3 regions of the Methylobacterium sp. Leaf106 genome follow, and region 3 is predicted to be linked to each of the others. Evidence: riboswitches for the same ligand, from Rfam matches in the RefSeq annotation. Region 3 holds a riboswitch; each other region holds the start of a gene.
The links. Region 3 has a riboswitch for cobalamin ahead of ASF34_RS08650 (TonB-dependent receptor). Riboswitches for the same ligand answer to the same signal wherever they lie in the genome.
Positions count from the first base shown of each region.

Region 1: it holds a riboswitch for cobalamin, as region 3 does, so the genes downstream of both, ASF34_RS15755 (TonB-dependent siderophore receptor) here and ASF34_RS08650 (TonB-dependent receptor) in region 3, are expected to answer to the same signal.
Region 2: it holds a riboswitch for cobalamin, as region 3 does, so the genes downstream of both, ASF34_RS15785 (TonB-dependent receptor plug domain-containing protein) here and ASF34_RS08650 (TonB-dependent receptor) in region 3, are expected to answer to the same signal.

Region 1 covers NZ_LMNB01000031.1:48,860-53,594, forward strand. Annotated here, with positions in the region: gene ASF34_RS15750 (DUF1624 domain-containing protein) at 1-168, opposite strand, end outside; gene ASF34_RS15755 (TonB-dependent siderophore receptor) at 168-2,249, opposite strand; cobalamin riboswitch at 2,387-2,585, opposite strand; gene ASF34_RS15760 (AAA family ATPase) at 2,682-3,224, opposite strand; gene ASF34_RS15765 (DUF6925 family protein) at 3,227-4,189, opposite strand; gene ASF34_RS15770 (ABC transporter ATP-binding protein) at 4,164-4,735, opposite strand, start outside.
Region 2 covers NZ_LMNB01000031.1:55,922-60,656, reverse strand. Annotated here, with positions in the region: gene ASF34_RS15790 (efflux RND transporter permease subunit) at 1-2,365, shown strand, start outside; cobalamin riboswitch at 2,616-2,827, shown strand; gene ASF34_RS15785 (TonB-dependent receptor plug domain-containing protein) at 2,976-4,735, shown strand, end outside.
Region 3 covers NZ_LMNB01000012.1:148,658-153,392, reverse strand. Annotated here, with positions in the region: gene ASF34_RS08655 (DUF1993 family protein) at 1-232, shown strand, start outside; gene ASF34_RS08650 (TonB-dependent receptor) at 279-2,429, opposite strand; cobalamin riboswitch at 2,542-2,743, opposite strand; gene ASF34_RS08645 (catalase family protein) at 2,827-3,930, opposite strand; gene ASF34_RS08640 (glucan biosynthesis protein) at 4,094-4,735, opposite strand, start outside.

The DNA.
Region 1 (4,735 bases), on a different contig from region 3:
TGCGTCGACCGGGTCGGCCACGGGTACGTGCAGGAACCAGGTCTCGCGCAGGTGATCGAGGAGCATCAGTACCATCACCAGTCCGCGTAGGGCATCGATGGAGGCGATGCGGGCGGACAGGGGCGATAGACTGACCGACGCCTCTGGCGGCTCCGGACGCTCGCCCATCAGAACCGCGCCGTCATGCTGACGGTGACGCGCCGCGGTTCACCGACGCCGACCCAGAAGGTGTTGTAGGAGCGCTCGTAGTAGGTCTCGTCGAAAATGTTGTCGACGTTCAGCCCGAAGCGCAGGTTCTCGTAGCGGTAGTAGGCCAGCGCGTCCGTCAAGACGTAGCCCGGCAAGCGGAAGCTCTCGACGCCGCTGTCGCCGAGCCGCGAGCCGATGGCGCGGAACCCGCCGCCGATCCCAAAACCCTTCCAGTCGCCCGCCTGGACCTCGTAGATGCCGAGCAGCGAGCCGCTGTGGCGTGGAATGTTGAGCAGCGGTGATCCGACCCTTAGCACCTCGTCGCGGGTGACCGCCGCGTCGATGAAGGCGTATCCGCCAATCACCCGGAACTCGGGCGTGACCTGCCCAACCAGGCTGACGTCGAAGCCCTGGCTGCGCACCGCCCCGGCGGCGATCTGGAAGAAGAAGTCTGCCGGGTCGGTGGTGAGTACGTTCTCCTTCTCGATGTGGAAGGCGGCGGCCGTCACGCTGAGGCCGTCGAACAGGTCGAGCTTGGTCCCGACCTCGTAGGCGAACCCGGTCTCGGGCGCGAAGGGCCGCGACGCGCTATCGAAGCCGGTGTTGGGGCGGAACGAGGCGGCGACGTTGCCGTAGAGCGCCAGGAACGACAGCGGCTGGTAGACGAGACCGGCCCGCGGCGAGAAGCCGGTACGGTCCTGCTCGGTGCGTTCGTTCGCGACCTTGTCGCGGAAGGTCTGGTTGTAAAAGTCGGTGCGGTTGCCCAGCAACAGCTTCCATTCCGGGCTCAGGGCGATCTGGTCCTGGAGGTAGACCGCCGTGTTGCCGACGTTCTCGCTGGCGCTGTAGCGGCGCGTGAACGGAGGCTTGGCCTGCCCGTAGACCGGGTTGAACAGGTCGATGGCGAAGGGGTCGAGACGCGGGGTCGAGCGCAGCAGGTTCTCGGTGCTGTTGTAGCGCTCGTGCTCCAGGCCGAGCAGCAGGGTGTGGGCGATGGGCCCGGTCTCGAAGCGCCCGACGAGTTCGGCCTGGCCGATGGCGACGCCCCAGGTGAAGTCGTGCTGGCGGAACTCGCGCAAGAGCGTGCGCCCGTCGTCGAGGATCCCGGTCGCGCCGGTCTGCAGGCCGGTGAGGCTACCGGTGTTGAGGTGCGTGGCGACCCGCAAATGCCAGTTGGTGTTGAAGGCGTGCTCCAGCCGCACCTGCAGCAGCGCGCTCTCGGACACGGAATCGTCGCCCGGCTCGCCGAAGAAGCGTGAGCGCGGGACGAGGCCGAGGCGGTTGTTCACCGCGACGGTGCCGCGGTCGAAGGTCTGGCGGTTGCGCAGGTACTGCGCCTCGAACGTGATCTTGGTGTCGGGGGTGACCTGCCAGCTCACCACCGGCGCCAGGAGCACCCGGTCGCCGTCGACGTAATCGCGAAAGCTGTCCTGGCGGGCGAGCGCGCCGTTGAAGCGATAGAGGACGCTGCCGTCCTCGCTCAGCGCGCCGCCGGCATCGACCGTGGTGCGGGCGGTGCCGAAGCTGCCGAACAGCGTGCCCATCTCGACGAAGGGTCGCGCTACGGGCTGCTTGGTCAGGATGTTGACGGTGCCCCCCGGATCGCTGCGGCCGTAGAGGGCTCCGGCCGGGCCCTTCAGGACCTCGATGGACTGGACGTTCTGGGTGTCGGGGGCGCCGTTGTAGCCGCGGGCGATGTTGAAGCCATTGAAGAAGATGTCCTGGGTCGCGAATCCCCGAACGGAGTAGAGGGCGAGGTTCTGAGCGCCAAAATCGTTCTGCTTTCCGACCCCGGGCACGTAGTCGAGCGCGCGCTCGACGCGGGTCGCGGCTGTGTCAATCAGGACTTCCCGGGGGATTACGTCGACCTGCTGCGGCAGGTCGAGGCGGGGCGTGATCGTCTTGGTGCCGCTGTAGAGGTCCGGCACCCGGTAGGTCGGCGTGGCGGTGAGGGTCCCCTCGACCGAGAGCGCGTCGAGCACCACGGCGGTCTCCTCAGAGCGCGCCCCCTGGGCTGCGACGGCGGTGGGGATCGCGCAGGACAAGGCCAGCACGGACATCAGCGGGATGGACGGTGAACGGGACACGTTGATGGGCCTCGGGCGACGGCAGTGGCACGTCACCGCGAACGAGGCCGAACCACGCGCAACGCGCATGCTTCCGCACCCGCCGGGGCACCCCGCCCAGCGTGTCTCGCGTGTGACCACGACTGACGGCAGGTCTCCTGGCTCGCGGGTCACTGCCCTTCACCGTCTTCCCGAGCGAGGCCGCTCAGTGACGTCGGTGGCGAAGGGCTCGCCGCTTACAGTTGCGGGGGCAGCCACGGCGTTGGGGCTACCCCCGCACCGCGTTCCCTTTTGATCCTCCGGGGAGGAACCGTCACGGCCGAGGTACCATGCCGACGCCCATGCCCGTCAACGGACCAAATGCAATGCACGAGGGGTTATGCCCTGCCGGCAACACTTGGGAGAATGGATCGCGCACTCCGTCCGTCAGCTCAGCACCTCGACCTGCTCCGGCGGCAAGCTACGCCACCAAGCGTCCGGGGATCGGAAAACCTCGTAGGTGAACCGGAGGACCTCATCCGGCTGGCGATGCGACGGGTCCACGCGACCACGCTCCGCGTTGCGGGACTTGAGCACCTCCCACGGCACGTCGAACACTTTCCACTCCACGGTGAGCTCGTGTCGGGCGACGATCCCGAGCTCGCGCTCGAACACGGGTCTGGTGAGATGGGTGTCCGCCATCACCACGCTGAAGGCGCTCGTCAGGGCGGCATCCAAGGCTGCTTCCTTGACCCGGTGCAGGAGGTCCCGGGCCGCATCGCCATGTAAGCCCTGCCTCAGTTCCCAGTAGACCTGCCGGTGCGGCGGCCAGAGCGTCTGCCGGAAGTCGTCGAGGGTGAGGTGAACCCAGCCGTCGAGAGGGTCGAAGCGGCGGGCGTAGGTCGTCTTCCCCGCGCCCGGGCAGCCGATCAGGCCGATCACCCTCTGGGGTGCCCCCGGAAGATTCCTGCCGGGCACCGTCCGGGTCACGGTCAGGCCGTCGCCTCCGCATCCTCGTCGTCGCTCGCCGAGCCCTCGATGATCTCGCCGCGCAGGTAACGAGCCTGGGCCTCGGCGACCCGGCGTGCGCCCTGGGCGTGGCGGGTCGACACCGTGCCGCCGGGCGCCTCGGGCCCGCCGCGCTTGATCGCCACGAGTTCCGGATCACCCCAATGGTCGAGCATCGCCTGGAACGCTTCGTAGCGGTCGGTATCGAAGGCGATGCGGTCGCCCATCATGTCCTTGTAGGGATGGGCCGGGTGCAGGCCGGCGCAGGGGACCCAGCCCGCCGGGATCGGGGTCGTGGCGGCATGGGTCCGACCGCTGCGCAGGAGCTTGGGCAGCACATGCGTATGCGGACCTTCAGGACTGGTACCGCCGGGGCCAGGGATCGAGGCATAGACCTCGACGCGCCCGACCCGCGCCAGGAACACCCGGTGCGGGCTCATGGCGACGAGATGCGGCCCAATAGGGTTAGCATGGTCAAACAGGGGCATGCCGACGCCGGCCCGCAGCCGCTCGACGGCCTCCGGATCGCGCACCCGCACGCAGGCATCCACGGCGAGCAGGCCGAGGCCGAGGTCGAACAGGATGTCGTCGCGATCCTCGACCCGGGCGGCGTTCCGGTCGGGCCCGAGTTCCGTCACCACGGTCCTGCGGTTCATCGTGCATGTCGCTTCCGGCAGGCAGAGGGCGACCGCGTGGTTCCAGCCCGAGGCGACCGCGGTCTCAAAGGCGATTGGCCTCAGGTCGGAACTCGGGGTCAGGGCGATGGCGCCGCGCGCGGTCGCAAGTCCCAGGCGCTCGTCCGGCAGCGCCACGACGGGTTCGTCGGGATCGCGCATGAACTCGGCGATGGCACCGAAGCTGCCAAGGCTCCAGGCCGTGGTTGGATCGGCCAGTGCACCGCGCAGAAGGGCGACGGTGGCATCAGGGCTGTTTGGGGAAGGCTGCATCGATCTCCTCCGTATGGGGCCCCGAACGGTTCCAGGGCAGGATGTAGGCGGTTCCGTCCGGTCCAGCCCCACGGCAAACCGTGACGCCGAACACGTCCGAAAGTAGCCGGTCGGTCAACGCAACGTCCGGGTGTCCATCGGCGGCGACACGTCCCTCGCCCAGGACCACGATCCGGTCGCAGAACCGGGCCGCGAGGGAGAGGTCGTGCAGGACGGCCACGACGCCGGTGCCGGCCAGGGCCACGCTCCGCAACAGCGTCATGGCGTCGAGCTGGTGGGCAGGGTCGAGGGCGGTGATCGGTTCGTCGGCCAACAACCACTCCGCTTCGACGGCGAGCGCCCGCGCCAGCAACACGCGCATCCGCTCGCCGGTGGACAGGGTCGGTTCGGTCCGCTCGGCGAATCGCGCAACATCGGTCCGTGTCATCGCTCGGTTTATTGCGGCGTGATCGGTGCCATCGAGGCCACCGAACGCGCGTCGATGCGGCAGCCTGCCGAGGGCGACGAGGTCACGCACCTGCATCGGCCAACCAGCCCCCGTGCCCT
Region 2 (4,735 bases), on a different contig from region 3:
GCGCCGCGGCATCACCGAGATGAACGGCGATGGCGAGGTCGCCGGCGGGATCATCCTGCAGCGCTTCGGTGCCAACGCCCTGAACGTGATCGACAACGTGAAGGCCCGGCTTTCCGAGGTCGCCGCCAGCCTGCCCAAGGGCACGGAGATCCTTCCGGTCTACGACCGCTCGCACCTGATCGAGGCGGCCATCGAGACCCTCAAGGGTACGCTGATCGAAGAGAGCGCCATCGTCGCCCTCGTCTGCGTCGTGTTCCTGCTCCACGTCCGCAGTGCGCTGGTGGCGATCCTGATGCTGCCGGTCGGCATCCTGATGGCGTTCGCGGGCATGAGGGTTTTGGGGCTCGGTGCCAACATCATGAGCCTCGGCGGCATCGCCATCGCGGTCGGCGCCATGATCGACGCCGCCATCGTGATGATCGAGAACGCCCATAAGCACCTGGAACGGGCGCCGCCGGACAAACCCAGGGTCGAGATCCTGATCGAGGCGGCAAGCGAGGTCGGGCCGTCGCTGTTCTTCTCGCTTCTGATCATCACGGTCAGCTTCCTGCCGATCTTCACCCTGGAGAGCCAGGAAGGGCGCCTGTTCGGGCCGCTGGCCTTCACCAAGACGTTCGCGATGGCGGCGGCGGCGGTGCTGTCACTGACCCTCGTCCCGGCGCTGATGGTCCTGTTCGTCCGCGGCCGGATCATCCCAGAGCACCGTAACCCGGTGAACAGACTCCTGATCTGGGTCTACCGCCCCCTCATCGCCGGCGTCCTGCGGGCGCGTGTCGTCACCATCCTGCTGGCCGTGGTCGTCCTGGCGGCGACGGCGTGGCCCGCGAGCCGGCTCGGGTCGGAGTTCATGCCCGACCTCGACGAGGGCACCCTGATGTACATGCCGACCACGTTGCCGGGCATCTCGGTGACCAAGGCCGGTGACCTGCTGGCGACCCAGGACAGGATCATCAAGTCGTTCCCCGAGGTCGCCTCGGTCTACGGCAAGGCCGGACGGGCCAATACCGCGACCGACCCGGCGCCGAGCGAGATGTTCGAGACCATCGTCAACCTGAAACCGAAGGCCGAGTGGCGCCCCGGGGTCACGACCAGGAGCCTAAAAGCCGAAATGGACGCGGCACTCCAGTTCCCCGGAGTTTCGAATGCCTGGACCCAGCCGATCCGCGCCCGGATCGACATGCTCTCGACCGGCATCCGTACGCCGGTCGGGATCAAGGTGCTGGGGACGGACCTCACCGAGATGGAGAAGGTCGCCCGCCAGGTCGAGGCGGTTGTGAAGGCTGTCCCGGGTACGTCGAGCGCCTACGCCGAACGCGTCCAGGGCGGCTACTTCCTCGACATCACCCCCGACCGCGAGGTGCTGGGCCGGTATGGGCTGACGGTCGGCGACGTGCAGGACGTGATCGCCATGGCGCTCGGCGGCGAGAGCGTCACCAACACGGTCGAGGGCCGCGAGCGCTACACCGTCAACGTGCGCTACCCCCGGGCCTTCCGCTCCGACCCGCGGTCCATCGCGAACGAGGTGCAGGTGCCGATCCCGGACGGGGGCACGGTACCGCTCGGCGAGGTCGCCAAGGTGCAGTTGAACCGCGGCCCGACCCAGATCCGCACCGAGAACGGCCAGCTCGCGGTGTTCATCTACGTCGACGTCGCCAATCGCGACCTCGGGGGTTACGTCGCCGAGGCCAGGGCGGCGGTCGCCAAAGAGGTGAGCCTCCCGCAAGGCACCCTCGTGCAGTGGAGCGGACAGGTCGAGTACCTCGACCGGGCGACGGCCCGGCTCAAGGTCGTGGTCCCGCTGACGCTGCTGATCGTGTTCCTGCTGCTCTACCTCAATTTCCGTCGGCTCACCGAGACGCTCATCGTCATGCTGTCGCTGCCCTTCGCCCTCGTCGGTGGGGTCTGGCTGATGTGGTGGATGGGCTTCAACCTGTCGGTGGCGGTCGCCGTCGGCTTCATCGCGTTGGCCGGCGTCGCGGCCGAGACCGGCGTAATCATGCTGGTCTACCTCGACCACGCGCTGGCCGAGATCCGGGCAGGATGCGACCGCGACGGGAGGGCGTTCACCCAAAAGGACTTGGGGCGAGCCATCATGGTCGGCGCGGTTGAGCGAGTGCGCCCGAAGATGATGACGGTGGTCGCAATCATGGCCGGGCTCCTGCCCATCCTGTGGAGCACCGGGTCGGGCTCTGAGGTGATGCAGCGGATCGCCGTGCCGATGATTGGCGGCATGGTCTCGTCCACCATCCTGACCCTGGTCGTGATCCCGGCGGTCTACGGGCTCGTGAAAGGATGGGGCCTGCCACGGTCCGAACCGAATGCCATTGACCCCGAGGCCCGACTTTTAACGTTAGGAACAATCTGACGGATGGAACCCATGCCCTGGGCCCACTCCCGACCCCTTGCCGACCTTCGGAAGGTCCGCTCCAAAGCTGTCGAGGCAGAAGTCAACGACTGAGTTGGGTGGTTATGCGAAGGTCTGCTTTCGGGCCGAATTTTTGAAAAGCGGACGCTGCATAGCACCGAGGCAAACCTTCGTAAGTGCTGACCTGTAACCTTCCAGGCACACATCGTCGGAAAGCCTTTGCGTGCCATTGACGGCGGACGCTTTGATCGCGCTCCTTATCTCCGACGGTTCCTCCCCGGAGGATCAAAAGGGAACGCGGTGAGGATGAGGTCCGAAAGGGCCTCCCCGAAGCCGCGGCTGCCCCCGCAACTGTAAGCGGCGAGCCCATCATCAACACGTCACTGGGTCTTCGGGCCTGGGAAGACGATGAGAGGGCGGTGACCCGCGAGCCAGGAGACCTGCCGTCAGTCGTGGTCACACGCGAAACGCATCGGGCGGGGTGTCCTGATGGGTGTCGAGGCGTTCGGCTGTCCTTACGGCAGGCAAGCGCCCAGGCCTCGTTCGCGGTGACGTGCCACAGACGTCGCCCGAGGCTTGTCCCGTGTCCTTCCCCTCTCGATCCGCGTGCTTGCGCACGCTCGCGCTCGCCTGCGCCTCCCTTCCCGTATCCGCCCTGGCGCAGCAGACCGCCGCCCCCTTCGCCGACGTCCCGCGCGGGGCAGAGGCGGCCGTCACGCTCTCCGAGCTTTCCGTCTCCGCCACCGGCGTGCCGACGCCCGTCGACCAGGTCGGATCGAGCGTCACCGTGCTCACCGCCGCCACTCTGGAGGCCCAGCAGCGCCGCACCGTCCCGGATGCCCTCCAGCAGGTGCCGGGCCTCAACGTCGTGCAGACCGGCGGCCCGGGCGGTCAGACCTCGGTATTCATCCGCGGCTCGAACTCGAACCACGTGAAGGTGCTCATCGACGGCATCGACGCGACCGACCCGTCGAACCCGAACGGCTCCTTCGACTTTGGGCAACTCCTGACCGACGACCTCTCCCGCATCGAGGTGCTCAGGGGTCCCCAGAGCGGCCTCTACGGCAGCGACGCCATCGGCGGCGCGATCTCCTTCACGACGAAGCGTGGCGAAGGACCGGCCAGGGCAACCGCGCGGATCGAGGGCGGCTCATTCGGAACGTTCAACCAGAGCGGCCGGATCAGCGGGTCGGAAAACGGCTTCGACTACTCGGTGTCGATCCAGCATCTCCGGGCTGCCGCAACGCCTGTGACGCCGCCCAACCTCGTCGCCCCAGGAACGACGACCCGCCCGAACTACTACGACAACGAGACCGTCTCGGCGAAGTTCGGCTACCAGTTCACCGACACGTTCCGAATCAACTCGATCACGCGGTTCATCAACTCGAAGCTGCTCTTCAGCGGCGACGACTATGGCACCTTCCCGGTGACGCTGGGCGGCCTGCGCAGCCAGGCGGACGTGCAGCAAGTCTTCACCCGCAACGAGGCCGAGTGGACACCGTTCGCCGGTTTCCACAACGTCTTCGCGATCAACTACTCGAACCTCTACAACCGCCAGGTCCAGAACGCGTACGACCCGTTCAACCCGCTCCCGACCGCCGGCCTCGGCGAGCGCACGCGGTACGAGTACCGCGGCGACTACCAGCTCTCGCCCGGCAACCTCGTTCTGTTCGGCGCGCAGCGTGACGACGAGAGCCTGTCGACCACCGATCCGAACCCGTTCGGTTCCGGCAACCTGCGGGCCAGGAACGGCAATACCGCCGGCTACGGCGAGATACAGCTGACGCCGTTCGACCGTGCCTCTTTCGTCGCCAACGTTCGCCACGACGAGAACGACGCCTTCGGACCGGCCACCACGTTCCGCGTCGCCCCGAGCTACATCCTGCCGTTCACCGACACGCGGATCAAAGGCAGCGTCGGCACCGGCTTCAAGGCGCCGACCCTGAGCCAGCTGTTCCAGAGCTTCCCGGCGTTCAACTTCTTCGCCAACCCCAACCTCAAGCCGGAAGAGAGCCTCGGCTACGATGCCGGCTTCGAACAGCCGCTCGGCGAGCGCGTTCTCGTCGGCGCGACCTATTACGCCAACGACTTCAAGAACCTGATCAACACCAACGCCAGCTTCACCTCGAACGAGAACGTCGGGCGAGCCGAATCCTACGGGGCCGAGGCCTTCGTTGCGGTCCGGTTCACCGACACGCTCTCGGGCCGGGTCGACTACACCAACACCGTGACCAAGAATGAGATTACCAACCAGGAGCTCCTGCGCCGGCCCCGCCACAAGGGCAGCGCCACCGCTCAGTGGACGCCGATCCCCGGCCTGAGCTTCAGCGGGACGGTGATCGTGCTTGGCCACTTCGTAGACGGAAACCG
Region 3 (4,735 bases):
CCCGGACGATGCTCTCGATGCCGGAGCGACCCTGCAGATCGCGATCGAGCTTCCGGGCAACATCACGTTCGATATGAGCGGCGAACAATACGCTCGGGATTGGGCTCTGCCTCAGTTCTACTTCCACGTCATCACCGCCTACGCCATCTTGCGACATCACGGCATCGCGCTCGGCAAAGCCGACTATGTGCCTCACATGTTCGCGTATCTCCGGCCCGGATCGCTGCCATGAGCATGACCGGAGAGCGGCTTGGCTGCCCGCAACCCGCTCCCATTCCTCAAAACCGCCCCGCCACCGTCAACCGCACGGCCATCGGCTCCACTGGATGCAGATGCGTGTCCGCCACCCCGCCCGCCGGCTCTCCCCGCAGCCGCGACTCGTAAAAATAGTCGATCTGGCTCGCCTTGACGTTGAGCAGGTTGAGGATGTCGAGCTGCACCGTGACGCCGTTGTCGAAATTGTAGCCGATGCGGCCGTTCACCAGGGTGGTGGGCTTCGAGCGGACGGAATTGTCCTCGATGAGCGGGCGTGGGCCGAAATAGCGAAGCCGTAGCGTACCGAACCAGCCCAGCGACTCGCCCAGCGTAAAGCCGGCGGCCGCGATGGCGGTGGGGGCGGCGGGGATGCGGCTCCCCGCAGGGTCGCGGTCGGCAAAGCGCGCATGGGTGACGGTGAGGTCGGCATCGAGCGCGAGCCAGGGCGTCACCGCGTAGTGGTTGGTCCACTCGATGCCGGTGCGCCGGCTCGGGCGGCTCGGCTCGGTGGTGCCGGCATCACCCACGAACAGGTTTTCGGAGTCGAAATCGAGCTGGAACAGAGTCACCGTCGATTCGAGGCCGGCGATGGAACGGTTGCGGAGGCCCACTTCCGAGCCCACCGAGCGCACCAGCAGGGGCACCCGGTCGAGGGGGAACAGGGGATTGCCCGGATCGACCGTGATGGTCGCGCCCCGGGCGTCGTTGGAATGGAAGCCCTCGCCGTAATTCACGAACAGCTCGGTCCCGATCCAGGGGCCGAACACGACGCCGAGCTTGGGGCTGACGATGCCGTCCCGCGCATGGCCCGAATTCAACGGATTGTTCGATCTCACGGTGGCGTCGTAGGCGTCGGCGCGCAGGCCGACGCTGGTGCGCAGCCAGTCGGTCCAGCGCAGGCGGTTCTCAAAGTAGAGGGCGGCGCTGCCCTCCTGCACGCGGTCGTCGCGCACGGTGGAGAGGGAGGTGCGCGCCCGCGTGTTGAACAGGCCCACATGGATGTCGTCGAACCGCGCCTGCACGCCGATCTCGTTCTCCATGGCGAGACCGAACAGCTCACCCTTGAACACCCTGGCGATCTCGCCGCCGGCGACGGTGCGGCTGTCGAGCTGGCGGAACTGGTCGCCGTTGACCGGATCGTTGAGGAAATAGGTGAAGTTGTTGAACAGGTTGAGGTTCGAGCGGAGGACATAGGCGCTGGCGCGGGTGACCCCGCCGTCGTCCGACCGGCTCCAGCGGCCCGACAGGGAGAAGCGGCTCGCATCGCCCCCATCGCTGGGGTCGAGGGTGCCGAAGCGGCCGATCAGGCCTTCCGAGATGGCCCGCTGCGGAATCTGGTTCGTCGCCGTCCAGCGGTTGGAATAGGCCATGCCGGTGAGGGAGAACCCGTCGAGGGCGGTGCCCTGGCTGTAGCGGAGGACGCCGTTGAGCTTTCGGATGTCGTCCGGCACCACCCAGGGGCCGTCATAGACCTGAGCCTCGCCGGCGGCGAGGAGCGTTCCCTCCCCGAGGGGTGCGGAGGCGATGGTGAGCGCCCGCTTGTAGCCGAAGCTGCCGATGGATGTGAGCGCGAGAGGGCGGGGCACCGCGTCGATCGTGTCGATCCGCACCGAGCCGGCGGAGGCGAAATCCCCGTCGCGGGCGAAATACGGCCCCTTGTGGAACTCCACCGCGCCGACGAGCTCGGGAATGAGGAAGTTGATGTCGGCATAGCCCTGGCCGTGGCCATGGGTGCGCATGTTGGCGGGCATGCCGTCGATGGTGATGGCGATGTCGCTGCCGTGGTCGAGGTTGAAGCCGCGCAGGAAGTACTGGTTGGCTTTTCCCTCGCCGGAATGCTGCGTGACGATGAGGCCGGGCACGGCTTCCAGTACCTCGCCGGGGCGGGTGACCGGCCGGTCGTTGAGGGCCTTGCCGGTGATGACGCCGGAACTCGACGTCAGCGCGGGAGCGGACAGGGCGCCGAACGCTTCGGCCCCGCCGGTTCCGCCCGTGGCCCCGCCGAGGCCGGGACCGGCAGCGGGGGGCGGACGCAGGTCGGCGGCCACGGAAAGTTCGTCGAGGGTCGCCTCGGCGGTGGTCGCCGCGCCGGACTGGGCGAGGACCGGTGACGCGGATGTCAGCAGCGCGAGGACGAGGAGGGGATGGAGAGCGCGTGGAGGATGGGCGGACACGGGCGAAACCTCGGGCGACGGCAGTGGCACGTCACCGCGAACGAAGCCGATGCGTTCGCGACATGCGAACGCCCCGACACCCCACCAAGACACCCCGCCCGATGCGTTTCGCGTGTGACCACGACTGACGGCAGGTCTCCTGGCTCGCGGGTCACCGCCCTCTCATCGTCTTCCCAGATACCGGAGCATCCAGTGACGTGTTGATGATGGGCTCGCCGCTTACAGTTGCGGGGGCAGCCGCGGCTTCGGATGCAAGATCCTCACCGCGTTCCCTTTTGATCCTCCGGAGAGGAACCGTCATCGTCAGGCTAGGTCGGCCGCGCCGGGAGGGTCAATGGCGAGATGTTCCCGCATCGACCATCGCCGCCGCCCTGTCGCATCACGGCAACGTCCGGCATCACTCCGGGAGTGAGTCGAGGTTCCTCGGCTCCTCGATGCGGCGGCCGTTTGTCTCGGCCCGGAAGCGCTTGCCCATCTCGTAGGCCGATTTGCGCATGCGCATGATGCCGCCCAGCGGCCGGTGCGCAGCCAGCCCGTGCCACGGGCTGAACGACAGGCCGTCATCGACGAAAGCCGCGCGGGCCTCGCTCCAGCTCGTCTGCGGAGCGGCGGTGAGGGTGGCGATGGTGCGGTAGGGGCTCGCTGCCTCCGACCAGACCACGGAGGCGTCCTCCACCGGCATGTCGTCGAGGTTCAGGCAGAGCTGCGCCCGCAACTCCCAGGTGCCGCCATGGGTGCGGACATGCTCCAGCACCGCCTCGCGGATCGCGTTGGGGGCGCTCGTGTCGTCCAGCGGCTTGTCGGTGAGCGCCGTCAGGTCCGGCGAGACCGGGACGAGCGCGATCTTGGCGATGTGATCGCCGAAGCGCAGCGGAACCTGGCTGTAGAAGCTGTCGCCCAGGATATGCGTCTCGGGCTGTCCGCCCAGCGTCGCCAGGGCCGGGCTCGGCGAACCGGTGGCCGCCACGACCGCGCTCTGCACGCCGCGCAACGCCGCCGAGGCGACCTTCTTGAGCCCCTCCGCCCGATCCGTGGTTTTGGCGAGGAGCTTCAGGGTCGCCAGGAACTGCTTCGGTCCGGGTGCGGAGAAGGCCGGGCCGTTGACGAGCACGAAATCCTGCGTGGCATCCCCTTCCGAGCCTTCGAGACGCTCGCCCTCGACACCGACGATCTTGATCGCCACCCCGCGCGGGGTGGAGACGCTGTCGTCCAGGATGTCGCCCGGAATGGTCGAGAAGCGCATCACCACGGGGTAGCGCCCCGGCTTCGCGAACAGGCCCTGCGCCAGTTCGGGGGATAGGCCGGGCGCCACCTCCAACTCGGCCCTCAAGGCGCCATGCGCCTTGGCGTGGACGCTGCGGATGGCATGACCGCCATGGGCGAGGGTCGTCTCGCTGATGGAGCGCATGGTCTCGTTCAGGGACCGGCTGGTCTCGGCCTCGTCGGCGTCAGGGGTCTCGACGGCGGGCGTGTAGCGCAGGTAGGGGGACTCGATCGCCAAGGGTGCTGCTCCGGGGGATGGCGGATGCCGCGCCCCGAGGCGCTTCGATGGCCTTGAGGGAACCGGGCGGCTCCGCAACTTGGTGGTGTTCCAAGTTGAGAATCCCCGACCGGTGCTCCCGTTCCGATCCCTGCGGCAACTCGCCAAGTCGTGAAATCGGCGATCAGGCGGCGTTGTCCCAGGTCTCGCTGATCGGACGCCCGCCGCGCATGAGGCGCGCCCGCAGGATCACGTCGCCGGGCGGCAACGGCGTCGCCGGGCGCCATTCCACGTAGAGGCGCCAGCCCCCGGTCTGGGGCACCCGCTCCACCACCGGATCGACCATGGCGCCGGCGCTGGCCGAGACCTCGGCCGCGATGTCACCGTCCGGGCCGGTGGGCAGGCCCGGTCCTTCGAAATCGATGACGTAGAGGCGCCGCTCCGGACTCGGCGGCGTGGTCGGCCGCAGGCGCTCGGCCGAACCGACACGGGTGGAGACCACCCGGGCGAGCGCGCTCAGTACGGCGGTGTCCGGTTCGGCCCCGATGGTGGCGAGGGTGTAGGCGAGGTCGAGGGCGCTTCCCGCCGTGACGGGTGCGTCCGGCACGAAGGCGGCGACGATATTGTCCATATACTCTTCGCGGGACGGGATCTCGAAGAGCTGCACCGCCCCGGCGCCGAACCCCGCCTGGGGCGTGACCCAGAGGCCGGGCCGCGCCTCGTGTCGGGCCTGGACGTCGAGATAGGCGGCAAAGCTTCGCTCGCGCTGGAGAAGTCCGAACCCATCGAGGGAATCGACCCGGAACGCCGAGATCTGCGGATCGCG